DNA from 2 places in the Alkalibacterium putridalgicola genome. Region 1 is predicted to be linked to the other one. Evidence: a T-box and tRNA genes for the amino acid it is inferred to sense, from the RefSeq annotation. Region 1 holds a T-box; the other holds one or more tRNA genes.
What was found. A T-box is a leader RNA that pairs with one kind of tRNA and senses whether it is charged. The one in region 1 lies ahead of tyrS (tyrosine--tRNA ligase), so its partner is inferred to be a tRNA-Tyr.
Positions count from the first base shown of each region.

Region 2: it encodes a tRNA-Tyr, which carries the amino acid that the T-box ahead of tyrS (tyrosine--tRNA ligase) is inferred to sense. The anticodon was not compared.

Region 1 is NZ_CP162615.1:481,375-493,685, forward strand. Features, by position in the region: gene tyrS (tyrosine--tRNA ligase) at 25-1,290, opposite strand; T-box leader at 1,358-1,559, opposite strand; gene AB4027_RS02530 (TIM-barrel domain-containing protein) at 1,745-4,156, shown strand; gene AB4027_RS02535 (Cof-type HAD-IIB family hydrolase) at 4,307-5,131, shown strand; gene metG (methionine--tRNA ligase) at 5,247-7,286, shown strand; gene AB4027_RS02545 (TatD family hydrolase) at 7,411-8,181, shown strand; gene rnmV (ribonuclease M5) at 8,194-8,769, shown strand; gene rsmA (16S rRNA (adenine(1518)-N(6)/adenine(1519)-N(6))-dimethyltransferase RsmA) at 8,759-9,661, shown strand; gene AB4027_RS02560 (Veg family protein) at 9,900-10,157, shown strand; gene ispE (4-(cytidine 5'-diphospho)-2-C-methyl-D-erythritol kinase) at 10,320-11,165, shown strand; gene AB4027_RS02570 (metal ABC transporter solute-binding protein, Zn/Mn family) at 11,255-12,217, shown strand; gene AB4027_RS02575 (metal ABC transporter ATP-binding protein) at 12,264-12,311, shown strand, end outside.
Region 2 is NZ_CP162615.1:1,426,455-1,438,765, forward strand. Features, by position in the region: gene AB4027_RS06675 (BCCT family transporter) at 136-2,082, opposite strand; gene AB4027_RS06680 (class I SAM-dependent RNA methyltransferase) at 2,270-3,403, opposite strand; RNA gene rnpB (RNase P RNA component class B) at 3,501-3,877, opposite strand; gene gpsB (cell division regulator GpsB) at 3,895-4,209, opposite strand; gene AB4027_RS06695 (MerR family transcriptional regulator) at 4,347-5,126, opposite strand; gene AB4027_RS06700 (hypothetical protein) at 5,288-5,647, shown strand; gene AB4027_RS06705 (DUF1273 domain-containing protein) at 5,665-6,237, opposite strand; gene recU (Holliday junction resolvase RecU) at 6,300-6,926, shown strand; gene AB4027_RS06715 (transglycosylase domain-containing protein) at 7,057-9,714, shown strand; gene AB4027_RS06720 (hypothetical protein) at 9,773-9,958, opposite strand; tRNA gene AB4027_RS06725 (tRNA-Gln) at 10,026-10,097, opposite strand; tRNA gene AB4027_RS06730 (tRNA-His) at 10,105-10,177, opposite strand; tRNA gene AB4027_RS06735 (tRNA-Trp) at 10,244-10,314, opposite strand; tRNA gene AB4027_RS06740 (tRNA-Tyr) at 10,321-10,401, opposite strand; tRNA gene AB4027_RS06745 (tRNA-Phe) at 10,418-10,490, opposite strand; tRNA gene AB4027_RS06750 (tRNA-Glu) at 10,505-10,576, opposite strand; tRNA gene AB4027_RS06755 (tRNA-Ser) at 10,592-10,679, opposite strand; tRNA gene AB4027_RS06760 (tRNA-Asn) at 10,689-10,761, opposite strand; gene AB4027_RS06765 (diacylglycerol kinase family protein) at 10,916-11,818, opposite strand; gene AB4027_RS06770 (Fur family transcriptional regulator) at 12,165-12,311, opposite strand, start outside.

The DNA.
Region 1 (12,311 bases):
TCGTTTTTTTCGTCTGTGTATCTATTAAACTAAATGAACCAGGAAGTATTTCTTTTTACCTTTACGCACGATAACAAAACGGCCGTCGAAGCTGTCGTCCTCCGTCACGATGTAATCGATGTCTTTGACTTGAATCCCCTTGAGGCGGATCGCACCGTTTTTGATGTCTTCGCGTGCTTGACGTCGTGACGGTTCGATTTTAGTGATATCCACAAGAAACTCGACCAAACCATGTTCGCCGGCAGGTGCTTCTGATGACGGCACATCTTTAAAGGTGGCGGCGATCTGGTCCGCTGTCAGTTCCTGGATCTCGCCGGAAAAGAGTGCCTGACTGATCTTGATGGCTTCATCCAATGTGTTTTGACCGTGGACAAAACGTGTCATTTCTTCAGCTAAAGCTTTTTGAGCGGCACGCTTGTGCGGCTCGGTTTCTACTTGTTCAGCCAGAGTTTCGATTTCCTCTTTTGAAAGGAAAGTGAAGTACTTCAAGTACTTGACGACATCACGATCATCCTGGTTGAACCAGAACTGGTAGAATTCGTAAGGGGTCGTCTTTTCAGGATCCAGCCAGATCGCGCCGTCTGCTGATTTACCGAATTTTGTGCCATCTGCTTTCAGAAGCAGGGGAATGGTCAGTCCAAAGGCTTTGGACTCTGCGCCTTCTTTTTTACGGATCAAGTCCAGTCCGGCCGTGATATTGCCCCACTGATCGGAACCGCCGATCTGCAGCTGCACGTCTTCGTTCTGGAATAAATGCAGGAAGTCGACAGACTGGATGATCTGATAGCTGAATTCAGTAAAGGAGATGCCAGTATCTAAACGGCTTGACACCACGTCTTTCGCCAGCATCGTATTGATATTGAATTCCTTGCCGAAGTCACGGAGGAAATCCAGGAAAGAGAGTTCTTTCAGCCAGTCATAGTTATTGACGAGTTTGATCCCGGAGTGTTCTGAACCAGCCTCAAACAGCTGGCGCATCTGACTGCTCAGTTTGTTAGCGTTCATCTCGATCTGGTCCATGGTCTGGAGGACACGTTCGGAATTACGTCCGCTGGGGTCTCCGATCGATCCTGTTCCGCCGCCGATCAGGATAACGGGTCTATGTCCCGCCAGTTGGAATCGTTTCAGGATCATGAAGGGTATCAAGTGTCCCACATGCATGCTGTCACCTGATGGGTCGATCCCGCAGTATAAGGCGATATCTTTCTCGTTGGTCAGTTCGCGCAGACCTTCTTCGTCTGTCTGCTGGTTGATGGCTCCGCGCCATTCCAGTTCGTCTAGTATATTCATATTCACGTATTCTCCCTTTTCATGATTGTATGCAATAAAAAAAGCCCCGCAAAAAGTGTGTGCTTTTTGCCGGGACGAACAATGCCGTGGTACCACCCAGATCAAAGTCAATAAAAAAATGACTTCACTCATCCCCATAACGCCGGGTCGCGCTCAAAAGAGAAAAGCTCCGAGGTGTACTTCGTTTTATCTGATCATACGGATTTTCACCAGCCATCCGCTCTCTTACAAAAACCAGAAAAACTACTGCGCCTGTTCATCGCTGAAAGTATTTATCTCAGTTAGTATAAGGGATTAGAGGGTATAAGTCAACCGTCTATAACCACCTGGCAAGTGGACGAGGAGCCCAAAACGTTTCCGTTAGTTTATTAACCTTTTGAATTGTTTTTAAGTGGAGATATATTTGGTGTATGCTAAAATATAAGTAAGAGTGAATGAGAAAGGATGAAGACACTTGGTTAAGAGAAGAAAAGAAGTGTTTAATTTAGATAGGGAGCCAGAAGCTCCAGTTGAATCTCAGGTTATCTGGAAGAATTACCGGTTTACAGTCTTAACCTCTGCGCTTTTTCGTATAGAGTATGATAAGCATGGTGAATTTGAAGACCGTGCGACTCAAACGGTTTTAAATCGTAATTTCCATACACCAGAATTTAATAAAAAAGAAAATGATGAATATATCGAGATCATCACCGCCAAAGCTCACCTCATCTTTCATAAGGAAGAAGGCGGCTTTACTAAAAACAATCTTAGAATAGAAGCCATCGGGAACTATAGTCTTTACCACAGTACTTGGTATTTCGGTGACCGTCCGGACACACTGAAAGGCACGGCTCGGACGCTCGACTTTGCGGATGGAGCTATTGAACTTGAAGAAGGGCTTATGAACAAGAACGGGTACTCGGTCTTTGACGACAGTAAATCCATGCGGCTGACAGATGACGGCTGGGTGGAAAAAAGACCCAAAGGGATCACCGATATGTACTTCTTCGGTTATGGCCGGGATTATCTGGGAACCCTGAAAGACTACCATCATCTGACAGGCAAAACGCCTATGTTGCCTAGATACGCTTTAGGGAACTGGTGGAGCCGTTATTATCCGTATTCTCAAGAAGGATACAAGCGTCTGATCAAAGAATTTGAAACAAGGGATATTCCTTTTTCAGTCGCCGTTATCGATATGGACTGGCATCTCACAGACGTTCCGCCTGAATACGGCTCCGGCTGGACAGGGTACACCTGGGACACGGATCTGTTCCCTGATCCCAGGGCATTCCTTGATTGGCTTGACGACCATGGGCTGCGTACGACGCTGAACCTTCACCCGGCGAACGGGGTACAGCCTTATGAAGAGATGTATGAACCGATGGCTAAGGAATTGGGCGTTGATATCGAAGAGAAAAAACCCATCAATTTTGATATCGCCAATCATGAATTTTTAGATGCCTATTTTAAATATCTGCATCACCCGCATGAAGAGATCGGGGTCGACTTTTGGTGGATCGACTGGCAGCAGGGGAGTGTCACAAAAGTGGAAGGACTGGATCCACTATGGATGCTCAATCACTACCACTTCCTTGATAACGGCAGAGGCGAGAGCCGTCCGCTCGTGTTCTCAAGATATGCCGGCTTAGGTTCACACCGCTATCCGATCGGCTTTTCCGGAGATACGGCTGCGACATGGGATTCACTTAATTTCCAGCCTTATTTCACAGCGACGGCATCCAATGTCGGCTATGGCTGGTGGAGTCATGATATCGGCGGACATTACGGTGGAAAGAAAGACAATGAGCTCTTTGTCCGCTGGGTCCAGTTCGGCGTCTTTTCTCCGATCAACCGGCTGCACAGTCAAGACGGCGAGTTCAGCGGAAAAGAACCTTGGCGCTACGGTAACAATGCAGAAAAAATCGTGACGGAATTCCTGCAGCTGAGACATCGCCTGGTCCCTTATCTGTATACGATGAATGTGATCAATCACTTCGATGATTTTCCGTTGATACGACCGATGTATTACCATTACCCATGGAAGGAAGAAGCGTATGAAGTGCCGAATCAGTATTATTTCGGGACCCAGATGATCGTTGCGCCTGTAACGCAGCCTTTAAGGGACGACTTGCGCTTAGGTAAAGTGAAAGTGTGGCTTCCAGAAGGACGTTGGTATGATTTCTTCATCAACCGGGCGTATGAAGGCGATCGTATGATAGACATGTACCGTTCACTGTCTGCTTATCCGGTCTTTGTGAAAGCCGGAGGGATCGTTCCACTTGACCAGAGCTACAGTAATCACACAAATAACCCCGAACATATGGAAGTGAAAGTGTATGCCGGGGACAATGGCAGCTTCTCTTTATATGAAGATGACGGATTAGGGAAAGGTCTGGAGGAAGTGACCACGAAAATGTCTCTGATCTGGAAAGAGGAAGAGGGCGAATGGTCGATATTCCAGATCAATGCGCCTGAAGGCAATCAGGATATCCTGCCGGCTGAGCGTCAGTTCACTTTATCATTGATCGGTTTTGCGTGTCAGAAGATGCCGGAAGTCTATGTGAATGATGAACAGGTCGATGTTGAAGTGTTCCGCAAAGGTAAAGTGACGAACGTCGTCATACCTAAACAGCCGATAGATTCCACTTATACCGTTCATTTAAAAGAAGTGAAGCTGAAACAGAATGATATGCATGGTGAGCTGTTCCGATTCCTTGATCGCGCACAGCTTCCGGCGAGTCAGAAAGAAAAAATCTACAATACGATCATTAGAGGCAAATCAAGCGCGCGAGTCATCAGTGCACTGCTTGCCTTGGACTTGGGTGAGGACATCATCGATGCCATCAGTGAAATCGTCTGGGCCAATCCCGACGAAGTCGATTAGCATCACAACTAAACAATAGAATAGAGAAGAAGGCAGAACGACAGTCGAAGGACTTCTCAGTATCTGCCTTCTTTTTCTGTATTCTTATAGGTCCGCATGATTAGACATGATACAATGGAATTGAAGTTTTAAAGGAAGTGAGCCTAGCATATGACAAAAATAGTTTTTCTTGATATAGATGGAACGCTGGTGACCAAGTATAACAATATACCACAGTCGACCAAACGTGCCATCCAGAAATTAAAAGAAAATAACGTAATGCCTGTCATTTCGACAGGTCGTGCCCCCCTTCTCATCGAAGAAGTCCGCCGTGAACTCGGTATCGACAGCTATATCGCCATGAATGGTCAACTCGTGGTCCACGAAGGCGAAGTCGTCTATCATAACCCGATCGAACAAGAAACGGTCGATCAGCTCATCGACCGGGCAGTGGATAAGAATGACGGCATCATTTTGTGCGGAGCTAAAGATATTTTCAGTAATTCCATCGTCTCGCTGGCTAAAAGGAGTTCAGTCCTGACGCTGCTCAAGGGGCTTGTGAAACTGGTCCCCGGCTCCATTCAGCTGTCGTTCTTCAGCCGTCTGATCAAAAAGCCGCCCAAACCGGAAGATTATGAAGGAAAACCCATCTATCAGGTCATTATTGAAACCTCGCAGGAGGAAGAAGAACAGTACAGAGAAGCCTTCGGTATGCTGAATTTTGCCAGGTCCAATCATTATACCGTGGATGTCATCAGTAAAGGGATCTCCAAAGCGACGGGGATCGAACATTATCTGAATCATGTCGGCGTGGACCTGAAAGATACTTACGCCATCGGAGACAGCCCCAATGATCTGGAAATGCTGGGATATGTAGAAACCAGTATCGCCATGGGGAACAGCTGGGACAACGTCAAAGAGATCGCCGATTATGTGACGGACGATGTGGATAAAGACGGGATCGAAAAAGCGCTGAAGCATTTCGGGCTGATCTGAGACCCCTTTATTCCGTTCTTTTTCAGCAGTGTTTCCTGTGCTATACTAGTTAAGAAATGTTTAATGCACAGCGAATAAAAGTTCAAACTAAAGTAAATCAAAGGAGGACATTAAGTTGTCTGAAAGAAAGTCATTTTATATTACAACTCCCATCTACTACCCGAGCGGCCAGCTGCACATCGGTAATGCCTATACTACCATTGCCTGCGATGTTTTGGCTCGCTACAAACGTTTGAAAGGCTTCGATACCTTTTATCTCACAGGGACAGATGAGCACGGTCAGAAAATCGAAACAAAGGCAAAAGAACTGAACCAGACGCCTCAGGAATATGTCGATGCGATGGCAGAAAGCATCCAGTCTCTATGGCAGACTCTGGAAATTTCGAATGATGATTTCATCCGTACCACTCGTCCCAAGCATAAAGAAGTGGTCGCTAAGATCTTTGAAAAACTCCTGGCCCAGGGCGATATCTATCTAGGCGATTATGCCGGCTGGTATTCAGTCTCAGATGAAGAGTTTTTCACGGAAACACAGCTGGCTGAAGTCTTTAAAGACAAAGACGGCAATGTGACCGGCGGAGTAGCTCCAAGCGGGCACAAAGTCGAATGGGTGAAAGAAGAGTCTTACTTCTTCAAAATGAGCAAGTATGCCGACCGTCTGCTGGAATATTATGACGCGCATCCTCAGTTCATCCAGCCTGAATCTCGCAAAAAGGAAATGATCAATAACTTCATTAAACCGGGTCTTGAAGATCTGGCTGTGTCACGTACGACCTTTGACTGGGGCGTTGAAGTGCCTTCCAATCCAAGACACGTCGTTTATGTCTGGATCGATGCCCTGACGAACTATATCACAGCACTAGGTTATGATCCGGATCTGGGCGGCTTTGACGAGCAGCCGGAAACGTTCAGAAAATACTGGCCGGCTGACGTGCACATGGTCGGTAAAGAGATCGTCCGTTTCCATACGATCTACTGGCCGATCCTCTTGATGGCACTCGATCTGCCTTTGCCTAAACAAGTCTTCGGACACGGGTGGCTCTTGATGAAAGACGGTAAAATGTCCAAGTCCAAAGGCAATGTCGTCTATCCTGAAAAACTTGTGGAACGCTACGGCGTGGATGCGGTCCGCTATTACCTGATGCGCGAAGTGACCTTCGGCAGTGACGGCGTGTTCACTCCGGAAGATTTCATCTCACGGATCAACTATGATTTAGCCAATGATCTGGGGAATCTGGTCAATCGTACAGTTGCCATGATCAATAAATACTTTGACGGCGTGATCCCGGCTTATGAAGGAGATGTCACGTCTTTTGATGAGGCTCTACGTCTGCAGGCTCTGGAAACAGTTGATGAATACGAAGTCAACATGTCAGAGATGCAGTTCAGTTCTGCTTTGCAGTCGGTCTGGAAGCTCATTTCACGTTCCAATAAGTACATTGATGAAACAGAGCCATGGGTACTGGCCAAAGATGAAACGAAGCGGGAGGAATTAGCCAGTGTCATGGCCCACCTGTCTGAAAGCCTGCGTATCACGGCCGTGCTGCTTCAGCCTATCCTGCTGCATACGTCGAAAGCCGTGGCCGAACAGCTCGGGTTCTCAGAAGCGGATGTCGCTTTTGATAATGTGTCATTTATGAAACATGAAGAAGCAAATACGGTCGTTAAAAAAGGCACACCGATCTTCCCGCGTTTAGATGTGGAAGAAGAAGCGGGAGTCATCCAAAGCTGGATGAGCCCGACCTCTACAGATGAAGGAGAGTCAGAAGATATGGAAGCATTCGATCCCGAAGAAACGACATTGACATCGGTGAAAGACAAAGAAATCAAGTACGACGTCTTTGACCGCATGGAGCTGAAAGTAGCGGAAATCGTTGCGGCTGATAAAGTTGAAAAGGCAGATAAACTGCTGAAATTCAGACTGGATGCCGGAGATGAAGGCGGCCACCGCCAGATCTTGTCAGGGATCGCAGCCTTTTATCCTGATCCACAGGAACTGGTCGGGAAGAAAGTCGTCATCGTAGCCAACTTGAAACCGAGAAAAATGCGCGGCGAGATCAGCCAGGGCATGATCCTGTCTGCTGAAGATACAGAGGGTAATTTAACTGTGATCGAAGCGCCGGCTCATATGCCGAATGGGTCCATCGTGGCTTAACGCAACTATAACGTAATCAGGAATTCCAGCAAAGAGAGAAGATGCGTCTTTTGACTTTGTTGGAATTTTTCTGTTTATAGTGTATTCTGAAGGAGACGAGTGAGACAAACAAAGGAGAGAAATCATGCTTTTTGATACACACACACATATAAATGTCGACCGGTTTAAAGGTGAAGAAAAAGAAGCCATCGAACGGGCCAGGGAGAATCAGGTGACCCGCATGGCGGTGGTCGGCTTTGATACAGAAACGATCAGAAAATCCCTGGAATTGAGCCGAACTTACGAGGGCGTCTATTCCATCATCGGCTGGCACCCGACTGAAGCGGCGACCTATACAGACGCGGTCGAGAATCAGCTGATGGAACAGCTGACAGGGGATAAAATCGTTGCCATGGGTGAAATGGGTCTGGATTATTACTGGGACACAGCCCCAAAGCCTGTCCAGCATGATGCCTTCAGACGTCAGATCCGAGTGGCGAAAGAATTGAGCCTGCCGGTTTCTATCCATAACCGGGATGCGACAGAAGATACCTATAAAATACTCAAAGAAGAACATGCCGGAGATACTGGCGGAATCATGCACAGCTTCAATCTGGATACCTACTGGATGGAAAAATTCCTGGATATCGGCATGCACATTTCACTCAGCGGGGTCGTTACGTTTAAAAATGCGCCCGAAGTGAAAGAAGTGGCGAAGGCTGTTCCCTTTGAAAAGCTGCTCGTGGAAACCGATGCCCCTTATCTGGCTCCGATGCCTAATCGGGGCAAGCGGAATGAGCCGGCCTATGTCAAGTACGTAGCCGAAGAGATCGCCAGACAGCGCGGGCTGAAATTTGAGGCAGTAGCTCAGCAGACGACCCAAAATGCTATGCGTCTATTCAGACTGGAAGAATAAGGTGAGATAGTAATGGAAAAGATCAAAGAAATTATCGTGGTGGAAGGGAAAGACGACACGAAGCGTCTGGCTCTAGCGGTCGACGCTGACACGATCGAAACACGGGGATCTGCGATCAGTCAGGAAATCATTGAACAGATCGCTTTAGCCCAGGAAACCCGGGGTGTCATCGTCTTCACTGATCCGGACGGGCCGGGCGAGAAGATCCGTAAAATCATTTCGATGCACGTCCCCGGCGTGAAGCATGCCTTTATTACAAAGGACCAGGGCCGTCACAGGAAGTCGGTGAAAGCAAGTCTTGGCATCGAACATGCATCGGTGGAGGACATCCGCGAAGCCTTGGATCAGGTCGTTGAAGAACGTATCGATGCAAAAGAGACTGTGAGTCAGTCTTTCCTGATCAGAGAGGGACTGATCGGCTCGGATAAAGCGCGGGCATTGCGGGAAGCGCTCGGTGAAGAACTGCGCATCGGCTATACAAACGGAAAACAGCTGAAGAAACGTCTGACCATGTTCGGCTTTTCAGAGGACGATGTAAAAGAGGCATTAGCGAAGATACGAAAGGAACAAGCAGACAATGACGCATAAAGATATCGCAACACCCAATCGCACCAAAGAAATACTGCAGACATACGGACTTTCCGCAAAGAAAAGTCTGGGACAGAATTTTATCATCGACACCAATATTTTGAGAAATATCGTGGAGGCGGGAGAAGTTTCCGAACGCACAACTGTGATCGAAGTCGGTCCCGGGATCGGCGCCTTGACGGAGCAGCTGGCCAAACAGGCGGGAAAAGTGATCGCCTTTGAGATCGACGACCGTCTGCTGCCCGTTCTTGCGGATACCTTATCTCCTTATGACAACATCGAGATCATTCACGAAGACATCTTGAATGTGGACCTGGAGGCTTTTTATGCGTCACATCTAAAGGATGCAGAAGAGATCGTGGTGGTGGCCAATCTGCCTTACTACATCACCACCCCCATCATCTTGAGGTTCCTGGAATCACAGCTGCCTATCGACCGCATGGTGCTGATGATGCAGAAAGAAGTCGCCAGTCGTTTGTCCGCTCAGCCAAGCACAAAAGCCTACGGGTCTTTATCCATCGCCGTACAGTATTATATGGATGCAGAAGTAGCCTTTACGGTGCCCAAGACGGTCTTTATGCCGCAGCCGAATGTGGATTCAGCTATCATCAGACTGAGCAGAAAAGAAACGGAAGGCATAGACGTCAAAGACGAGGAACTGTTTTTCACCCTTACCCGCGCGGCTTTCGTCCAGCGCAGAAAGACTTTATGGAACAACCTGCAGGTAGCTTTCGGCAAAGACCAGACGGTTAAAGAAACAATGTCTGAGGCATTGGCTTCTGCCGGTATCGATCCGAAAAGACGGGGAGAAACTCTGTCTATCGAAGAATTCGGACGCATGTCCAATGCATTCAGTAAAGCCGGCTTGTCCAGAGAAGATACGGCTGTTTAGATCCGGTGTGAGGCTGATAACAAATCAGATGCGTAAAACACGAACGTTAAACGCTGTTGATAATGTCGTTTATTAAAAAGGCTTCATGATAGCTGGGTTTATATTTGATTTAAAAGGGATAACCGCCTCATTATATTTTAATCTTCACAGAAAATCCTATCTTTATCCGCCTGAAAGCTTTTAATTTTCGGTTTTTAGTGGTATAATGAATATACTACTTTGTGAGGTGAGTCGAAATATGCCAACTACTTTAGCGAGCATTAAGAAAACCTTGGACAGTCAAATAGGAAGAGAAATCAAATTGATTGCCCAGGCTGGAAGAAAAAAGACGACAGAACGCAAAGGTATTTTAACAGAAACGTATCCTTCAGTTTTCGTCGTAGAACTTGATCAGGAAGAAAATGCAGTGGAACGAGTTTCTTATAACTATACAGATGTATTGACACATGCTGTGGAGGTCGAGTTCTCTGAAGAAGTCGAACTTGTACTGAACTAAACAGAATTTACAGATCCGGTAGTGTAATTTATTTTAAATTATGCTACTTTTTTTATGCTCGAAAATATTTTCATCCTGTGGAACGGTCCTTTCTTTTTCATTAAAGGATAAACTCATTTACAATAGGAAATAGATAATCAAAAAATGAGAGGAGGAACGTTCTTGTCTCTATACGAAAAAGCACCGGCTAAAATCAATCTCTGCCTGAATGTACTCAGAAAAAGAGAGGACGGCTTTCATGAAATGGAAATGCTGATGACACCTATCGATCTGGCGGACCGGCTGACGTTCAGTTTGCTTGACAGGGAGATTTCCTTGGACTCGAACAGCTCGTTCATGCCTTTAGATGAACGGAACATCGTTTACAAAACAGCACAGCTGCTTAAAGATACGTATCAAGTAACTCAGGGAGCGGATATCTATATAGAAAAAAACATACCCATCGCAGCTGGACTGGGTGGGGGAAGCAGCGATGCGGCGGCGACGCTGAGAGGACTGAACCGTTTATGGAATCTGGAACTTTCTCTTGATGAACTCGCTCGGCTGGGAGAACAGATCGGTTCGGATGTGCCGTTCTGTGTCTATAATCAGACAGCTTTCGTGTCCGGTAGAGGGGAAATCGTCGAACCTATCCAACCGTTTCCTAAAGCATGGGTGATCCTTGTCAAACCACCAAAAGGGATCTCCAGCTGGACAGTTTTTAAAGATCTGGATATCAGTCAGCTTTTATCATATGAGATCCAGGCGATGCGTGAAGCAATAGAAAACCATTCCTTTAAGGATGCTGTTCGTTATGCCGGGAATGCCCTGGAAGTTCAGGCCGTGAAACAGAACCCATTGATCATCGAAGTCAAAGATAAGATGCTGAAATTTGGTGCAGACACAGCACTGATGAGCGGGACTGGTCCGACGGTTTATGGCCTGACTCAGAATATGAAAAAGGCTCAGCGAATCGTCAATGGATTGAAAGGCTTCTGTAAAGAGGTTTATCTGGTTCGAACATTATAAGGAAAAAAATTTGCTTGACAATAGACAGAGAAAAATGATATTCTTTAAATCGTAATGATTACGATTTGTGTTTATGGAGGATATTACGAATGAAAAATTTAAATAAAATACTTATCTCACTTATTTCTCTATCGGCACTTGCCGCTTGCGCACCTGAGTCGCAGGAGACGAATGAGGAAACAGATACCGTTTCACCAGAAGAGGAAAAGTTGTCTGTTGTCACTACGTTTTATCCGGTCTATGAATTCACAGACCAGGTTGCTGGAGATCATGCCGATATCGAAATGATGATCACCGGCGGAACCGATGTGCATCACTATGAACCGAGTGCCAGAGACATGGCGATGATCAATGATGCCGACGTGTTCATCTATAGCAGTGACGAAATGGAAACATGGGTGCCGACCATGCTGGAGTCGCTGGATAATGACGAGCTGATAGTAGTAGAGCAGGCTGGTGAAGTCGTGCAGGAAACTCTTGACGATGCTTCTGAAGAGGATGAGCATGAAGAGGAAGAAGCACAAAGTCATGGGGTCGATCCGCATGTCTGGCTGGACCCTGTCTTAGTTCAGGAACAGGTCGAAACAGTCAAGGATACCTTTGCTGAAATAGACTCAGAACATTCAGAGGACTATACAGCCAATGCAGAAGCCTATCAGAGCGAACTGCAGGAACTACATGACGAATTTGAAGCAGCATTCAGTGATGCTGGACAACGACGTTTCGTCACCCAGCATGAGGCATTTGGTTATTTAGCACGCCGTTATGATTTAGAGCAAATGGCCGTTGGGGGATTGTCGACCGAGGTCGAGGTCAGTCCTTCAAGGATCGCTGAAATCAATCAGCTCGTTGAAGAGTACGACATTCCTGTGATCTACTTTCAGGAAGGTGCCAACTCAGCGATCGCAGAAACAGTTGCCAATGAAACGGGAGCCGAAGTCGCTGAATTATATAGTCTGGAATTTTTACCGGCAGCTGTAGAAGATGATGGTCAGGGTTATATCGAAGCGATGAGAAGGAATCTGGAAGCGCTGGAAATGAGTATCCAGTAATTCCCGATCGTTTAAGCGGGAGTTAAAAATGAAAGCAGGGAATCGTATGCAGTATATAAAAGTGGAAGACTTGGCCTTTCACTATGAAGATGAA
Region 2 (12,311 bases), 950 kb from region 1:
GTAGAGAGATTTCATAAGAGTTTTAAAATAGTTCCAGGATCAGCCATGACACTTAGCTGGTTGATCCTGGAACTATTTATATCGGTCACCCATTATCCAGTCATTTCTTTTAAAACTCATGCCTCAATGAAAGTTTTATGAATCGGGTTTATCTTCATCGCTTATTTCTTCGATCTCTGCAATCTCTTCAAACTCTTCGATTTCATCGTTCTCTTTTTTAGCCAAGACTTCAACGACATTATCTATCAATACATCATCATCCACTCTTGTTTGGATAACTTCTGTAATGATATGGTCATCTCTTACGCGCTGTAGTTTTTGTTTGACCGCTCGTTCGATCAGGAATTCCTGCCTCAATCCAAGATATAGAGAATAGACCATGACGAGCAGGATAATCGTAAACGGCAAACCTGTGACGATCGAAGCAGTCTGCAAAGCAGTCAGTCCGCCACCGATCAGTAAAGTTGCTGCAACGACACCTTCCATGACAGCCCAGAACACACGCTGAGGTACTGGGGAATCCAATTTCCCACCAGAAGTTAAATGATCGACCACCAATGATCCTGAGTCAGACGAGGTTACAAAGAAGACGATAACGAGAATAACACCTATCAACGATAATAAGTTGGAGAATGGCAGATTCTCAACCAATGCAAACAAGGCTAGTGATTCATCGAGATCGACAATCGTACTGAGATTCCCTATGCCATTCAACTGCTGGAAAATAGCTGTTCCACCGAACACACTCATAAACAGGAAAGAAATAGCAGTCGGAATGATGATGACACCGATAATAAACTCTCTCACGGAACGTCCTTTTGATATACGAGCTATGAACATACCGACAAACGGTGACCAGGAAATCCACCAGGCCCAATAGAATATCGTCCAGCCTCCCTGCCAAGAAGTATCTCTAAAGGTTTCCGCCCACATGCTCATCTCCATGAAGTTAGAGATATAATAGCCTATATTCTGAGTGAACCCGCTTAAAATATATATAGTTGGTCCTGCCACAAGAACAAACACTAAGAAAACACCTGCAAGAATCATATTGATTTCACTTAACCGTTTTACTCCGCCGTCAAGTCCCATAACTACTGAGATCGTAGCAAAAGCTGTAATCACGGCAATCAGTATGACTTGAGTAGTGACACTAATACTGAATCCAAAGAGGTAATTCAAGCCTGCATTCACTTGTGCCACACCTAAACCTAAGGAGGTAGCAAGGCCGGTCAATGTAGCCAGGACAGATAAAATATCGATCGCATTGCCCCAGAAACCGAATATCTTATTCCCGATCAATGGATAAAACAGCGAACGTATAGTCAAAGGCAGTCCTTTGTTATAAGAAAAAAAGGCCAGTCCTAATCCAACGATCGCATAAATCGACCAGGGATGAATACCCCAGTGGAAAAAGGTTGTTGCCATGGCTGCCTGAGCAGCCTGTGGGGAATTCGGTTCTATCAAATTAAACATCGGGGAAGGATTCCCTAAGTGTGAAATAGGTTCTGCCACACTCCAGAACAGCAGTCCAATCCCCATTCCCGCACTTAACAGCATGGCATACCAGGCAAACCGGGAAAACTCTGGTTTAGCTTCCTTTCCTCCGATCACTATCGAACCATACCGCCCAAATGCAAAATAAACAGCAGCTATTATAAAGATGTTGGCCGCAAAAATCATAAACCAGCCTGCATAATTAGTAATAACAGTCAACAAACTGTCAAATAAATTATTGGCTTCAACAGGGAACGTCAATGTTGCCGCAATAAATAGAGTCAAAATAATGGTAGCTGGAATCGTGACCTGTGGATGGATATCAAACCCGTAACCCTCCCAGTTACGTTCTCCAACCTTTTCCCTTCCCTTTTCATCAAACAACGACACCGTTGGTCTTATCTGTAACCCTTTAAAACGTTCACGGTTATTTATGGCTTCTTTACGTGCGTTTACTTCTTCTTTTCTTAGTTTTTTAGCTAACTGACGTTCTGACTCAAGTAGGCGCTCTTTCTCAGTCATACTTGCGTATTCCTGCTTTTGCCTTTCTTGCTTTTTCTGTTTTTTGTTCTCTTTTCTACTCATATAATCCCCTTTCAACTAATATCATATATCAGTCGACCACATTAAGTAATAAAAAATCATGATACAATACATTCAGGGCTATGATCAACTGTCTTGACACGTTTTCAAAATATAAATCTCCATAAGAAAAGCCCCCAAAATAGAAGAATATTTTCTCTAGCTGTTTTTGGGGGGATTAATCAGTTTATTATTTTCTAGACGGACGTTTGCCCCAGTACTGGAAGTAATCCGTACGGAGATAACCGTTATAGAGCTTGCGTTTTTTAGTGGCTCTTTTTCCGTAATGCTCTTCAAAGTCCAGGTCACTTGTAATGATGTACTTGCTCCATGTTTCAAGCGGTCTGAAGGCTTTACCCATGTCGCGGTAGATCTGATAGGCTTCTTCCGGGTCACCGAGACGTTCACCGTATGGCGGGTTGGAAACGATGATACCGAACTCTTTGTCAGTTGTAAAGTCAGCCACCTGCATCTGTTTGAATTCGATACTATGTGCAAGGCCTGCTTCCATCGCATTCGCTTTAGCGATCTCGATCATGTGACCGTCGATGTCTGTTCCCAGGATATCGAGTTCCACATCATAATCTGCCTGATCTTCAGCGTCCTGACGCACTTTCTGCCATAATTCTTTCGGCATCCAGTCCCACTCTTCACATAGGAAGGAGCGGTTGAAGCCAGGAGCGATGTTGTGTCCGATCAGCGCCGCTTCGATCGGGATCGTTCCAGAACCACAGGTCGGATCAACGAACGGACGGTCTTTGCGCCAGGTCGTGAGCATGATGAGTGCCGCCGCCATATTTTCCTTGATCGGCGCCCCGCCTTTGTCGATACGGTAGCCGCGCTTGAATAAACTTGGTCCGGTCGTGTCGATCGTCAGCATGACCTTGTCTTTTCTAATGGCCACTTCGATCGGGAACTTGGCACCTGTTTCCGGAAGCATGCCTCTTCTGTGATACACGTCTTTGATTTTTTCAGCGATCGCCTTATTCACGATACGCTGAACGTCTGGAACACTGTAAAGGGTCGACTTGATCGATTTGCCGCTGACCGGAAACGCTGCGTCCATGGATAAATAATCATCCCATGGCAGAGCTTTCGTCTGTTCAAATAAGTCGTCAAAGGTTTTAGCCTCGAATTCACCCACAATGATCTTCACTCTGTCGGCTGTTCGGAGCCATAAATTGGCTTTAGCGATATCTTCTTTGCCGCCTTCAAAGCGTGCGCGTCCGTTTTCTACTTGGACCTCATACCCTAAATTTTTCAGTTCATCTCCGACAAGGGCCTCAATGCCGCTTGCGGCTGTAGCGAGTAATTTATACGTCATCTATCTGCCACCTCTCTTATACTTCTAGTATGCCTTATACATTTGTTTACGTAAAGAAATCCTCCCTAAAAAGAGAGGATTCCGCCACTATGTACACCACTGTAAGCCATGTTCTGTCTAGATAAGACGGTGAAGTCTTATCAGAGATGATCATCTGTCTGCACGAGCATAAATGCCCTGCCTCTTCTCTCTGTTCAATTCCAGGAGAAAAGTGCCCCGACCAAAGTTTGGGTTGCTCACTCGAGGGGTTTACCGCGTTCCACCAGACGCGTTTCCACGTCTGCTTCGTCACTGTGGCACTTTCAAGGGTACTCGAGCATAGGTATATACCCGTAGCTCTTTTTCCTGCCGTCATCCCATTACTGGGAGCCGCAGCTTATTGTTTCGCTGCGCACGAACACTACAGGCATCGCAGCCTGTGTGAGCATGGACTTTCCTCACAGTTCTATAAAAACTGCGCGATCATCCGTGATGTACACTATTCAGTTGTATTAGTCGTTATCTAATTTTGATCCGAAAACATGACGTTCAAGGTTAGATAGTCGTTTTAGAATATCAAAGTTGGATACTGTTGAATTTGTCTGGTTAGAACTTGAGCTTTGTGTGCTCAATTGTTTAGCTTGTTCATCGACCTTGTCAAGCAGCCGGTCATTTTCAGCTTTAAGCTGTTCGATTTCTTTCTGGAAATTGTCGTAGTCTCTGATCACGACATCAAGAAATTCATCCACTTCAGTTGGATCATACCCGCGCATTTTAGATTTAAAGTCTTTCTCTAAAATCTCTTTTTGGGTCAACTCTCTATCCATACCTACACCCCATCTTCTCATCTCAATAATATTATAACAGAATTAGTCAAAATTATTCATTTCTACAAATCTATTACTATATTTCTATTATAGCAAATATAAGCTGAAAAGTGAAGATTTCCCGGTTTAAACTTGTTTTATTTTGGCTGATTCTCATGTAATTCTTTTGTATACACTTTCACTGCGTTCACAAGGACTTCAGCTGCACCGTTTCCTGCTCGGTCATCGTAGTAAGCCTTGAACCGATCATCAGCCAGATACATCTCGACTAGTCCTTCATGCATAGCTGTAGAATACGTATCCCAAGTAAAACTGAGCCATTCGCGGTGCATTCCGCCAAGGGTCGATTTTTCTTCATCAGATATAACATCTCTTTCAAGCAGATCTTTTAGCGTTGAAATAATGGACTTCTCCAAAATTTTCCACTTATCAAAGTCTTTTTCTGACATTTTTAAGATCTGTTTGTTTGCTTTATTCAGTTTTTCTGAACCATATGCAGCTTCCACTTCTTCTCCATATATTCTGCTGTTTTCATCGACCATCACTTTTTTGAAACCTTCAAACTTTTCTTTATCTGACATAGTGATCGTTCCTTTCTTTTCAATCAGTGTTTTTTCAAGAGTGCTGATCAACTGAGAGAGTTTTTTCTGTTCTTCAATGAGCTGTCTTCTGTGTTTTTGCAAAGCTTTAATCTCATCAAAAGACGGGTCGTCCAGTATTCGTTTGATTTCTTTAAGCGGCAAGCCCCTCTCTCTGTAAAAAAGGATCTGCTGCAGCCGATCGACACTTCTTTTATCATATAACCGATATCCAGATTCACTTAATTCTGCTGGAGATAGTAAGTTTATCGAATCATAATACCTGAGGGTCCGGGAAGATAGCCCGGTCAGGTCTCCGAGCTCTTTCACTGTATACATTCACTCACGCTTCCTTTATATTCTAAGTTTAAACCTTAACGTTGCGTCAAGGTCAAGGATTCTATCAATTACCTATTAAACTAATTAGTACAACTCAACTAAGAAAGTGATTGAGCACGCTCAATCACTACCGCATTGGCCCTGCTCAAATCCGATAGACCGTGAGTACGCCCAATGAGCTCCTCATTGGCATTACCCAGCGTTATTCTTTCTGGAGTACGTCCAATGAGCTCCTCATTGGCATTACCCAGCGCTATTTTTTCTGGAGTACGCCCAATGAGCTCCTCATTGGCATCACCCAGCGCTATTTTTTCTGGAGTACGCCCAATGAGCTCCTCATTGGCATTACCCAGCGCTATTTTTTCTCGAGTACGTCTAATGAGCTCCTCATTGGCATCGCTCAGAATAATTTTATTCTGACTAGACCTAATCAGCAGGCAGTTTCCACTTTTACTCCGTTAAAACTGAATACACAAAAAAATCCCTTATTTATAAGGAAAAGGTTAGGACAGCCGTCCTAACCTTTCACTATTGAATACTACTCAAATCGTTCTTCTTCCAGTAGATCATTGATGAACCACTGTAACTCATCAAAGGAAGTGGTTTCTATTTCATAGGGATGCCGTTCCTGATACTTCAGCGCCTGTTCATAGAAGTAACCGACTTTCCCTTCGTGTTCGGAATCATAGAACAGCAGGCAGCCATCAGTGTTTTTTACGATGAAGGCTTGATTGTTCTTCAACTGACCGGGATTGGCGTAGTCCTGATTTGATGTATAGTTGATATAATCAGCCCGTTCAATGATCGAGTTGTAGTACATCTGATTCACTTCATTCCACTTGCTGGAAAAGTTCGTATACGGAAGCAGAACGGCCAGGCGAAGCTCCGGGTAATCGCCTTTCAGATCCAGTGCGACTTCACCCATCCATAGCTCTGTGCCCAGATTGCCTGATATGATCACCCATTCAAGTCCCTCTTCGATATATTCGATCAGTTTTCGCTTGAAAAACTTTTTGATGTAATCAATCTTGGGATCATCTGCCTGAAAAATAGACAGCTCGTAGGATCGGTAACCACTAACATATAAGTTTTTAATAAATTTGTCCTCCATTCTACATTCGCCTGTCGTTGTTTGGTAAACTAGAGTTAACTTAATTTAAGGTTGTGAACACAATGACTATTCGGTACCCTAACGGTAAACCTTATCGTATTAATAATGACAAAAAGACGAATGAAAATCAACCAAAGAAAAAGAAAGTGTCTTACAGTAATCGCGGAATGACATTGGAAGAAGATTTGAACGCGACGAATGATTATTATCTTTTGCGAAAACAAGCAGTCATTCATAAAAAGCCCATCCCCATCCAGGTGGTCAACGTGGATTACCCCAGACGAAGTGCAGCTAAGATTACCGAGGCTTACTACAAACGCGCTTCGACCACTGACTATAATGGGATCTATAAAGGGCATTATATCGATTTTGAAGCCAAAGAAACGCGCAACAAAACGTCTTTTCCATTGAAGAATTTTCATGACCATCAGCTGACTCATATGGAGATGTGTCATGAGCATGGCGGGGTCTGCTTCGTTATTATCCGGTTCAGCACCTTGAATCGGGTCTTTTTACTGAATTTCCCGCTGCTTTACAAATGGTGGAATCAGCAGCTTGAGGAAAAAGGAAAGAAGTCGATCCCTCTAAAAGAAATCGAAACGGATGCGTTCGAAATCAATTATAGCCTCTCTCCGCGTCTGCCTTATTTAAAAATTGTGGATCAGTTGATCAGTGAACGAAATGCTTAAGAGTGTTTTAAGAAAAATACAGCTTTATTGACTCTCTTCATTAAATAGTGTAAAGTCATTCTCTAATGAAACGAAATGAAATGAACCTTTTTACTGGATTTCAACTAAGTAGAAAGTAAAGGAGCGTAACATGTCACAAAAAGATAAAATGTCTCGTAAAGACTATAAGAAAAATACCAAGAAAAAAGAATCGAAGCAGCCGAAAAAATGGTTCAAACGTATTATACTGACCTTTATCACTGTCTTCTTACTCGTTGTCGTGGCCGGTGGAGCCTTATTTGCTTACTATGCATCATCTGCACCTGAACTGACCGAAGAAGATCTGGTTGGAACATTCTCATCAGAGTTGCTTGATAAAGACGGCAATGTTTTCTATACTCTCGGCGGTGAAAACCGTGAGTATGCTGAAGCCAATGAATACCCCGATGTGATGACTGATGCCATGACGGCCATTGAAGATCAGCGTTTTGATGACCACATGGGGATAGACCCTATCGGTATCGCACGGGCGGCTATTGGTTACGTTACGAACCAGGGACAGATCGTTGGTGGCGGAAGCACCATCACCCAGCAGTTGGTCAAACTGTCCGTCTTCTCTACAACAAGAGCAGACCAGACTCTGGAGAGAAAAGCTCAGGAAGCCTGGCTTGCACTGCAGCTGGAGCGCGAATTATCTAAAGAACAGATTATGACTTTATATTTGAATAAAATCCATATGGCCGGTAACGTGTACGGCGTGGCTACTGCGGCAGAAGAATATTATGGTAAATCAGTCAGTGAGCTGGAGATCCATGAAGCCGCACTGTTCGCCGGCATGGCCAAAGCGCCTAACCGCTACAGCCCTTACGCCAATCCTGAACTTGCAAAAGAAAGACGGGACACCGTAATCAGTGTCATGGCTGAAGAGGGCCACATCACGAGTGAAGAAGCTGAACAAGCCTATAACACACCGATCGATGCAGGGCTCGTTGAATTAAGTGAGTCAGACAACACTGCCTTAGTCACTGATTCATATGTCCAGCGTGTATTGGATGAAGTAGAAGAAAAAACAGATTTAAATCCCGCTACCGCAGGGTTGACTATAGAGACCAATATCGATATAGATGCCCAGCAGCGCGTCTTTGATGTATTAAATTCAGATGAATATGTGAATTATATCAATGACGAAGTTCAGGCGGCAGTCTCCCTAGTAGAAGCTGATACAGGAAAAGTAAGAGCCTTGGGTGGCGGAAGAAATACAGAGGTCCTTAGAGGGGTTAACCGCGCCACTCAAACCAAGGCTACTGGGTCAACGATCAAACCTTTATCGACTTATGGTCCGGCGATCGAATATTTAAAATACTCGACGTATCATCAGGTTGTTGACGAAGCCTATAGTTACCCGGATGGGACTTCCTTGAGAAATTATGACGGTCAGTACAGAGGTCAAATCAGCATGCGAGAAGCTCTGGTAGACTCACGGAATGTCCCGACGGCGAAACTTTTCAATGAAGATCTGGAGATGAATCAAGTCGAAGAATTCATGACCCAGTTAGGTATCCCGATCGATCCGATGTCTCTAGAAGGCGAATTGGTTCCTTCTAACGCTATAAGTGGACAGATGTCTCCTTTACAAATGTCGGCCTCATATGCAGCTTTTGCAAATGGCGGACAGTATACCGAACCCTATACCGTCTCTAAAGTGATCACTCAAGACGGACAGGAAATCGATTTGACTCCAGAAACGAATCAGGCCATGTCTGATTATACTGCCTATATGGTGACGGATATGCTGAAAGATGTCGCGTCCAATTACAATAATATTGTAGGCTTGGGTGGCATCCCACAGGCTGGAAAAACAGGAACGACCAATTTCACCGATGAACAATTAAGCGAATTGGGATATCCTTCAGATGCTGTGCCTGCTTCCTGGTACGCCGGTTATACCTCTAATTACTCCTTATCCGTATGGACTGGCTATGACAATAACAGAAAGGGTTATCTGACCTTCAATGACGGCTCTCGTCTCCTCCCCCGTCATATCTATAGAGAAATCATGCAGTATGTTTCTCAAGATGTCGAAAACACTGACTGGCAGATGCCTTCATCAGTTACAGAAGTAACGGTTGAAGATGGAACAGACCCTGCCCAGCTTCCTGGTCCAAACACACCAGAAAGTGAACGAGTCACGGAACTCTTTGTAGAAGGAACTGAGCCAACTGAACAATCACTGAATTACGGTGAAGAACTGGAAGCACCGACAGGACTGACAGCTGAATACGATGAAGAGAACGACGAACTGACTGTCACTTGGGATGAATATACCCTCGAGAATGAAGACGAAAGCGTCTCATATAACCTCTCTATTGACGGCGAGTCCAGCACTCTCTCAGATAATGAACTCACGCTGACTGGACCTCCGGCAGGCGATCTGACTATCACATTATCCGTTTCAGCTTATGACTCCACTGGTCCGGAAGCTACCACAACGGTGACGGTACCTGAACCTGTGGAAGAAGAACCGGAAGAGGAAGAGACTGAAGAAGAACCTCAAACTGAACCGGAAGAAGATAATCCTTCGGAAGACGAAGAAACAAACACTGATAACAATCAGAATAATGATAATGAAGAATCAGACCAGGAAGAGGATGCCGGAAACGGTACCCCTCCTCCGTCTGATGAGGATCAGGACGAAGAAACCTCAGATGGAGACGAAAATCCTGAACAAGATACTTCTAATAATCAGAATAACACCGATGAAACACCCGATGATTCCGATGAGTCAACCAATACTAATGATGAAGAATAACATGTAAATAAAAAGGAAGAGACAAGGATCGTCAATGACCCTTGTCTCTTCCTTTTTACTATTCATCTTTTGGTGTGAAAAATGTTTTTCCTTTAGAGGTCCGGTAACCCATCAGCATATTCCATAACCCTATCAGAACTCCAACTCCACCAATGATCGGGTCTTTGGTAACTACATAAAGAGAAAGCAGGAATATCAGGATACCCATTATAATAAAAAACTTCCCGTGTTTTTCTGTCATCATATTCACTCTTTCCTATTTATTTAAATAAAAAGAAAACTCAATGCAGCTGCATTGAGTTTCAAACTTACTGGGCTACTAGGATTCGAACCTAGGAATGACAGGATCAAAACCTGCTGCCTTACCGCTTGGCTATAGCCCAATATAAGGGCGACTGATGGGGTTCGAACCCACGCATGCCGAGACCACAACCCGGTGCGTTAACCACTTCGCCACAGTCGCCATATTGGTTTTTCAATAAATAGTATACCATAAAAATCCAGAAGATTCACTAGTAAATTTACTGAACAGGGGTAGTAGGAATTGAACCCACATCGATGGTTTTGGAGACCATAGTTTTACCATTAAACTATACCCCTAACTAATGGAGGGAGTAGGATTTGAACCTACGAACCCGAAGGAACGGATTTACAGTCCGCTGCGTTTGGCCACTTCGCTATCCCTCCAGAATATTAAGTTGAATGGCGCAGGACAGAGTCGAACTGCCGACACACGGAGCTTCAATCCGTTGCTCTACCAACTGAGCTACTGCGCCAATTTCATTATGTATGACCCCTACGGGATTCGAACCCGTGTTACCGCCGTGAAAGGGCGGTGTCTTAACCGCTTGACCAAGGGGCCGGTAAAAATAAAAAACGGAGAATGAGGGATTCGAACCCTCGATACGGAAAAACCGTATACACGCTTTCCAGGCGTGCTCCTTCAGCCACTCGGACAATTCTCCATATTGAAACTCCGCAAGCAGGGCTCGAACCTGCGACATCATGATTAACAGTCATGCGCTCTACCAACTGAGCTATTGCGGATAAATTTTTTCTTCAGCAACTGTTATATCGTAACATGGTTACAAAGATGTGTCAATCTATTCAGTGATTTTTGTTTCGATTTTTTGAATGACCCGACTTTCCTCTTCTTGCCACACTAGCATTAACTATATATCTGAAGATGCGATTCTCCCTGTCAATCATCAACAGGCACAAGAAAAGTAAAATGCTGTGGGAGTATTTCCACAATGATCGGGAAGGCCGGGCCCTGATCACCATCTACTGTTGTGAACGTCTCTTTATTTTTCACAGTGAAAACAGCTCGTTTAAATGATACGGTAAAAGCAACATCCTGCATATCATTGAACTCTTTGTTACTGAAAAGCAGTGCCTGCAGAACCGTCAGTTTCTGTCCGATAGTCGAACGTTTCAATCCAAACAAATAGAGCTTACCGTCATCGACTTCTGCTTCATCGAAGAAGTTCGGAATGCCTGCGATCGAGCTGTTTACGCCGACAAGAAGTAAATTCAAATCGATATCGACCTTCTTTTCATCAATAGTCAGTTCCATTGCATATGTTTCTTCGTCTCTTAGAGATTTTATTCCTTCCATAAAGTAAGCAGCCTGTCCGAACTTACCTTTTTGTTCTTCACTGACTTCCCACACCGTTTCCGGAACTGGTCCAGCTGAAACAGAACTGAGGAATATCCGGTCATTGACTCTGCCGACATCAGCTTTTTTTTCTTTGAACCGGGGCATCTGTGCGATCGTTTCCGCTGGATCAGCGGGAACATTCAGACCCTTGGCTATATTATTGACTGTACCTGCTGGGATGATCCCCATAGCAGGCCGATATTTCTGGCTGCTCAATCCATTGGCAGCTTCCGACACTGTACCATCCCCGCCTATAATCACCAGGAGCTGATATGCTTCCTCACTGGCTTGAATGGAAAATCTGGATACATCTTCGATTTTTTCCGTCCACTTTATGTCTACTTTTCGCTCGTGCTTTAAAAATGTTTTTTCCATGTCGTCTGCATATTCTTCAGCTTTTCTTTTACCAGAAGAAGGATTTGCGATAATCATAACATCTTTCATTTGTTTGTCCCCTTCCAACTGATTAGTTCATACAACCATTGTACTACAGTCATCAGCTCGAAAAAAATATTAGTGTTCCGGACGGTGTCGTTTCTCTCTGAGGTTCACGATCAGAAAACTTTTCCCCATCTTCTTCTGATTCGACACCAGGAATACAGCCGGATAGACTCCCTATTTTTTTTGATACTCTGCTTATATTTCTTCATTATACCACCCATTAACTGTTCATAGCAGTTAAGACCTTTACTTGCCCTGAAAAGATAGAAAGAGCTTCTGAATCTGGATAGCTATCCACACTCAAAAGCTCTTTCTTATATCATAATGACCCGGTACACTTTCGTACCAGTTATTCGCCGACTTCTTCCTGACAGTCAGGACATAAGCCGTAAATTTCCAGACGATGTGAATTGACATCGTATCCTGTTAAGTTGCTGGCAACGACTTCGACATCATCCAGTCCTGGATAATAGATATCTTCGATTTTACCACATCG